DNA from 2 places in the Streptomyces sp. NBC_01352 genome. Region 2 is predicted to be linked to the other one. Evidence: riboswitches for the same ligand, from Rfam matches in the RefSeq annotation. Region 2 holds a riboswitch; the other holds the start of a gene.
What was found. A riboswitch is a leader RNA that binds a small molecule or an ion and turns the genes downstream of it on or off. The one in region 2 is predicted to bind glycine.
Positions count from the first base shown of each region.

Region 1: it holds a riboswitch for glycine, as region 2 does, so the genes downstream of both, gcvP (aminomethyl-transferring glycine dehydrogenase) here and gcvT (glycine cleavage system aminomethyltransferase GcvT) in region 2, are expected to answer to the same signal.

Region 1 is NZ_CP108354.1:9,057,035-9,060,574, forward strand. Features, by position in the region: partial or broken gene OG252_RS41550 (DNA polymerase IV) at 1-914, shown strand, start outside; gene OG252_RS41555 (PRC-barrel domain-containing protein) at 836-1,207, opposite strand; glycine riboswitch at 1,322-1,418, shown strand; gene gcvP (aminomethyl-transferring glycine dehydrogenase) at 1,601-3,540, shown strand, end outside.
Region 2 is NZ_CP108354.1:3,702,367-3,705,906, reverse strand. Features, by position in the region: gene gcvH (glycine cleavage system protein GcvH) at 1-294, opposite strand, end outside; gene gcvT (glycine cleavage system aminomethyltransferase GcvT) at 426-1,559, opposite strand; glycine riboswitch at 1,597-1,710, opposite strand; glycine riboswitch at 1,711-1,810, opposite strand; gene OG252_RS17140 (AAA family ATPase) at 1,985-2,659, shown strand; gene OG252_RS17135 (enhanced serine sensitivity protein SseB) at 2,777-3,540, shown strand, end outside.

The DNA.
Region 1 (3,540 bases), 5.4 Mb from region 2:
CTTGTACGCCATGGCGTTGGCACACGACGAGCGGCCTGTGGTGGCCGAGCGGGAGACGAAGTCGGTGTCGGTGGAGGACACGTACGACATCGACATCCACGACCGGGTCCGGGTGGGGATGGAGGTGCAGCGGCTGGCCGACCGGTGTGTGCGGCGGCTGCGGAGCGCCGGGTTGTCCGGGCGGACCATCGTGCTGAAGGTGCGGAGGTACGACTTCTCCACGCTGACCCGGTCCGAGACCTTGCGGGGGCCCACGGACGATCCGGCGGTGGTGCGGGAGGCTGCCGCGCGGCTGCTGGACTCCGTGGACACGACGGGGGGTGTGCGGCTGCTGGGGGTGGGAGTGAGCGGGTTGGCCGACTACACGCAGGAGGATCTGTTCGCGCAGGCGGCGGGTGAGCAGGAGGACTCCGGAGTGGCGGAGGATGCCGATGACCTTCCTGCGGAGGCGCCGGTGGTGCCGGTCGAGCGGCGGTGGGCCTCGGGGCTCGATGTCACGCACGCCGAGTTCGGGCACGGTTGGGTGCAGGGGAGTGGGGTCGGGCGGGTGACTGTGCGGTTCGAGACGCCTGATTCGGAGCCGGGGCGGGTGCGGACGTTTCGGGTTGATGATCCGGAGTTGGAGCCGGCGGAGCCGTTGCCGTTGGTGCGTGGGCCTTTTGCGGAGGCTTGAGGGGGGATGTGGTGCGGGTGCGGGCGCGCTTTATGGTGCGGGTGCGTTGGGGGCACCCGGCCTTCGGCCGGGTTTGGGTTCCCACCCGCACCACCCGTGCGGGAATCGTTGTCGGGTGCGGGTGGCCCCTGTGGGGGCTGGGCGCCGTCGGCGGGTGCGGGGTCAGGGCTCGTCTGTGCCTGCCAGCTTGCCGAAGTTGTGGTCCGGGAAGGGGGGAGGGGCGGCCACGTCGAGGCCGTAGTGGTGGTAAAGCTGCAGTTCCTGCTCGGGCGAGAGGTGGCGGCCCACGCCGAAGTCGGGGGCGTCCTTGATCAGGGCGCGGTCGAAGGGGACGTGGAGGGTGCCCTCGATCAGTTCGCTGGGTTCCAGGGGGACGAAGGCGTCTCGGGAGAAGAGGCCGGTGCGTATCGCGGCCCACTCCGGTGCGCCGGTCGCGTCGTCGAGGTAGACCTCGTCGATCGTGCCGAGCTTGGTGCCGTTGCGGTCGAACGCCTTGCGGCCGATCAGGTTGCGCGGATCGATGTCGGTCTGCACGGGCCCTCCACTTGCTCGCAACTCATCCGTAAGCACTACAAAAGAGCAGATTGAGGAACGTGGCCACTCGAAGACGCGGGCGTTGACCCCGCTGGTAGTCTGGCAAGCGGCTGCTGACCCCGCGCGGGAGAGTCCTCCGGACACCATCCGGAGGCGCCGAAGGAGCAAATCCTCCCCGGAATCTCTCAGGCCCACGTACCGCACGGACGAGGTCACTCTGGAAAGCAGAGCGGGTGCCGACGGCGTCGACGGCTTCCGCTCTCACCGACGGTGAAAGCCGGCTGCCTGCGGGCGGCCGGTGAAGCTCTCAGGTTGAGATGACAGAGGGGGAGGCCGTCCGGGTACCCGCGCCGTGGTGACCCTCGAAGGTCGTGAGACCAGGAGGCCTCCGTAATGACCGCCCATCGCATTCCGCTCTCCGAGCTCGAGCAGGGAATCCCCTTCGAACAGCGCCACATCGGGCCCGACCAGGAAGCGCGGGCCAAGATGCTCGCGCAGGTCGGATACGGCTCGCTCGACGAGCTCACCGCCGCCGCGGTCCCGGATGTGATCAAGAACGCCGACGCGCTGGAGCTGCCGGGCGCGCGCACCGAGGCCGAGGTGCTGGCCGAGCTGCGGTCGCTGGCCGACCGGAACCAGGTTCTCGACTCCATGATCGGGCTCGGGTACTACGGGACGTTCACGCCGCCCGTCATCCTGCGCAATGTGATGGAGAATCCGGCCTGGTACACGGCCTACACGCCGTACCAGCCCGAGATCTCCCAGGGGCGGCTCGAAGCCCTGCTGAACTTCCAGACGATGGTCGCCGACCTCACCGGGCTGCCGACCTCCGGTGCCTCGCTGCTCGACGAAGGCACCGCGGCCGCCGAGGCACTGGCGCTGTCCCGGCGCATGGGCAAGAACAAGAAGGGCCTCTTCCTGGTCGACGCGGACACACTGCCGCAGACCATCGCCGTGATCCAGACCCGCGCCGAGCCGACCGGCGTGGAGGTCGTCGTCGCCGACCTCAGTGACGGCATTCCGGCCGAGATCGCCGGGCGTGAGATCAACGGTGTGCTGCTCCAGTACCCGGGCGCCTCCGGTGCCGTACGCGACATCAAGCCGGTCATCGAGCAGGCGCACGAGCTCGGCGCGCTCGTGACCGTCGCCGCCGATCTGCTCGCGCTCACGCTGCTGAAGTCCCCGGGTGAACTCGGTGCGGACATCGCGGTCGGTACGACGCAGCGCTTCGGTGTGCCGATGGGCTTCGGCGGGCCGCACGCCGGATACATGGCGGTGCGCGAGAAGTTCGCGCGCAGCCTGCCCGGGCGGCTCGTGGGGGTGTCCGTGGACGCCGACGGGAACAAGGCGTACCGGCTCGCCCTGCAGACGCGTGAGCAGCACATCCGCCGGGAGAAGGCGACCAGCAACATCTGCACCGCGCAGGTGCTGCTCGCCGTGATGGCCGGCATGTACGCCGTCTACCACGGGCCCGAGGGCCTGAAGACCATCGCGCGGCGCACCCACCGGTACGCCACGGTCCTCGCCGCCGGGCTGACGGCCGGCGGGGTCGAGGTCGTGCACGGTTCCTACTTCGACACGCTGACCGTCCGGGTGCCCGCACGGGCCGCCCAGATCGTCGCCGCGGCACGCGGGAACGGCGTCAACCTGCGGCTCGTGGACGCCGACCACGTGTCCATGGCCTGCGACGAGACCACGCTGCGGGCCCAACTGGGCGCCGTATGGAACGCCTTCGGGGTCGACGGTGACATCGAGGGGCTCGACGCCGTGGCCGAGGAGACGCTTCCGGGCGCGCTGCTGCGGTCCGACGACTACCTGACGCACCCCGTGTTCCACCAGCACCGCTCCGAGACCGCGATGCTGCGCTACCTGCGCCGGCTCGCCGACCGTGACTACGCGCTCGACCGCGGGATGATCCCGCTGGGCTCCTGCACCATGAAGCTCAACGCGACCGTCGAGATGGAGCCGGTCACCTGGCCGGAGTTCGGGCAGCTGCACCCCTTCGCGCCCGCCGAGCAGGCGCAGGGCTATCTCACGCTCATCCGTGAGCTGGAGGATCGACTCGCCGAGGTCACCGGCTACGACAACGTGTCGCTGCAGCCCAACGCCGGGTCGCAGGGCGAGCTGGCCGGACTGCTCGCCGTACGCGGGTATCACCGGGCCAACGGTGACGAGCAGCGGACCGTGTGCCTGATTCCGTCGTCGGCGCACGGCACCAACGCCGCCAGTGCCGTCATGGCCGGGATGAAGGTCGTCGTCGTGAAGACCGCCGAGGACGGCGAGATCGACGTCGAGGACCTGCGGGCGAAGATCGAGCAGCACCGGGACGAGCT
Region 2 (3,540 bases):
GCCCTCGAAGGGCGCGGAGTTCACCAGCGACGGGTCGTTCACCACGTCCTCGTTCACCTCGGTGACCTCACCGGACACCGGGGCGTACAGGTCGGAGACCGACTTGGTCGACTCCAGCTCGCCGCAGGTCTCGCCCGCGGTCACCGTGGCACCGACCTCCGGAAGCTGGACGAACACGACATCGCCGAGCGCGTTGGCCGCGTGCTCCGTGATGCCGACCGTCGAGACGCCGTCCGCGGCGGCCGACAGCCACTCGTGCTCCTTGCTGTAACGCAGCTGCTGGGGGTTGCTCATGGCCTGAATTCTCCTGTACGCGGGGGAGTGCTGGTGAATGGGTGACTGCTGGAATCGCACGTGAGCAGCGGAAATGTGCGCAGGGTCACGCGCACGGACCGCTCAAGTCTGTACTTGTGGCGCTTGAGTCTCTACTTCTGGCGCTTGTAGAACGGCAGCGCCACGACCTCGTACGGCTCGTGGCTGCCCCGGATGTCCACACCGACACCCGGCGTGCCCGGCGCCGCGTGCGCGGCGTCGACGTACGCCATGGCGATCGGCTTGCCCAGCGTGGGGGAGGGCGCCCCGGAGGTGACCTCGCCGATCACCTCGCCGCCGGCGACGACCGCGTACCCGGCGCGCGGGACCCGACGCCCCTCGGCGACCAGGCCGACGAGGACGCGCGGGGGGTTGGTCTCCGCGCGGGCGGCGGCCTCGGTGAGCGCCTCGCGCCCCACGAAGTCGCCCTCCTTCTCGAACTTCACGACGCGCCCGAGGCCGGCGTCGAAGGGGGTCAACGACGTCGACAGCTCGTGCCCGTACAGCGGCATGCCCGCCTCCAGGCGGAGCGTGTCGCGGCAGGACAGCCCGCAGGGGACGAGGCCGACGTCCTTGCCCGCCTCGGTCAGGGCCTGCCACAGCTGCTCCGCGTCGGAAGGCGCCACGAACAGCTCGAAGCCGTCCTCGCCGGTGTAGCCGGTGCGGGCGATCAGTGCCGGGACGCCGGCGACGGTGCCGGGCAGGCCGGCGTAGTACTTCAGGCCGTCCAGGTCGGCGTCGGTGAGGGACTTCAGCACCCCCGGCGACTCCGGACCCTGCACGGCGATCAGCGCGTACGCGTCCCGGTCGTCGCGCACCTCGGCGTCGAAGCCGGACGAACGCTCCACGAGCGCGTCCAGCACCACCTGGGCGTTGGAGGCGTTGGCGACGACCATGTAGTGAGCAGACCCGGCCTCGGTGTCGGCCAGCCGGTAGACGATCAGGTCGTCGAGGATGCCGCCGTCCTCGCGGCAGATCATGGTGTAGCGGGCGCGGCCGACACCGACGGACGCGATGTTGCCGACCAGCGCGTAGTTCAGGAGCTGCGCGGCCTGCGGCCCGGTCACCGTGATCTCGCCCATGTGCGAGAGGTCGAAGAGCCCGGCGCGGGTGCGTACGGCCTGGTGCTCGTCGCGTTCGGAGCCGTAGCGCAGGGGCATGTCCCAGCCGGCGAAGTCGGTCATCGTCGCGCCGAGCGAACGATGCAGGGCATCGAGCGCGGTGTGACGGGGTGCGGTGCTGCTCATCGGACGGTCGTCTCCCAAGGCATGACGGCGAGGTCGTTCCTCCCCATCTGTCATCGGAACCTGAGAGGTTCGACGTGACCCCGCGAAACGGTGGTCACGACTTGCACCTTGGGTGGAGCCACTGTCGCAGCGGCCCGCTTTTCAGATGTGCCTCGCCCGCGCGGTAACGGGGACCTGAGAGATTCAAGGGAGGGACTTGCTCCTTCGGCGCCCCAGCGAGGTACGGCTGGGGACTCTCCCGCGCGGATTCAAGCGGCCGGTATGCAGTTGGCGCGCACATCATTGCACGCATCGTCGGCGCGTGGCAGGGCCACATCTGTAACCGGCCTGTGGCAGTAAGCGCATGAAAACGCGAGACACCGCGTATTACCTTCTCTTTACACTCGACGGGGAGGGAAACTCGTGACCCACCCCAGGGGAGGACGATCACGGTGAACAGGACCACTGCGTACGCCACGACCTCGGCCGTAGCGCTGCCCGAGCAGCCCTCGGCCCCGGCCCGCGGCGCGTGCGGAGCGCGCCCGGCACCCGTCTTCCGGGACCTGCGCGAGCGCGAGGGCCACAGCCCGCACGCACTGCTCTTCGGGCCCCGCGACCTCGTCGTGATCACCGGCCTGCCCGGCAGCGGCAAGTCCACGCTGATGCGGCGCACCGTCAAGGGCACCCGGATCGACTCCCAGGACACCCGCGACCGCTGGGACGGCAGGCTGTCCCGCTTCCTGCCGTACGCGGTCTACCGCCCGCTCGTCCGCGTCGCGCACTACGCCGGACTGCGCCGCGCCCTGCGCTCCGGCGAGGGCGTCGTCGTGCACGACTGCGGTACGCAGGCCTGGGTGCGCGGCTGGCTGGCCCGCGAGGCCCGCCGTCGGGGCGGCACCCTGCACCTGCTGCTGCTCGACGTCGCCCCCGGCACGGCCCTGGCCGGCCAGCGCGAACGCGGCCGCGGCGTCTCGCGGTACGCGTTCCTGCGCCACCGCGGCGCGGCCGCGCGCCTGATCAGCTCCGTGGAGCAGGGCGACCTGCCGCCGGGCTGCGGCTCGGCGGTCCTGATCGACCGGGACGCGGCGAACGTCCTGAGGCGGATCGGCTTCACGGGCTGAGGCGGGTCGGTTTCACGGCCCGGGGCCGGATTGCTGTGACGGGCCGACTCCCGGCCCGCCCGCACCCGTTAGCCTTTTCAGCCACAGCAGCGGTACTCGGCAGGCGGTAGACAGCAGATGGACTTCCCGGCGGATCTCCCAGCGGGCTTCTCGCAGTTCCCGGCACAGGCGCACGCCCATTCGCACGGCGGATGGCCCGGCAACGAGCTGGAGGAGGTGCTCTCCGCCTCCCTCGGCATCCCCGGGGCCGGCGGGCGGATCGTCGAGGTGCTCGGCCGCAGCTTCGTGTGGATCCCGCTGCCCAGCGGCGGCGGCCCGCACAGCGGCCCGCTCGACCTGCCCACGCTGGAGATCGACGGCCAGGCCTACGTCCCGGTGTTCAGCTCCGAGGAGCAGTTCCGCCAGGTCGTCGGCTCGCACATGTCGTACACCATCGCGCCCGCGGTGGAGTTCGCCCGCGGGCTGCCCCCGCAGGTCGGCATCGCCGTGAACCCGGACGGCACGGTCGGCGTCCCGCTGCCCCCGCCCGCCGTGGCCGACCTCTGCCGCACCGGCCGTACCCCGCTGGACGGCCCCGCGAGCGGCGGCCGCGTCAAGCTCTACGAGCCCGACTGGCAGGACGACCCCGTCGACTTCCTCGCCGCGGCCTCGGCCGAGTTCGCGGCCATCGGCGTCGTCCTCACGGCCCGCCGCTGCCTGGCCGCCATCGAGACGGCGAACCCGGTGATGTTCGTGGGCGTGGAGCTCTCCCAATGGGACGCCCCCGACCTGCGCACGGCCCCCATGGACGCCCTGGCCGCGGCCCTGGGCCGCGCCCCGGCCCCCTGGCCGGTCAACCTGGTCCTCCTGGACGTGGCGGACGACCCGGTGGGCCACTGGAT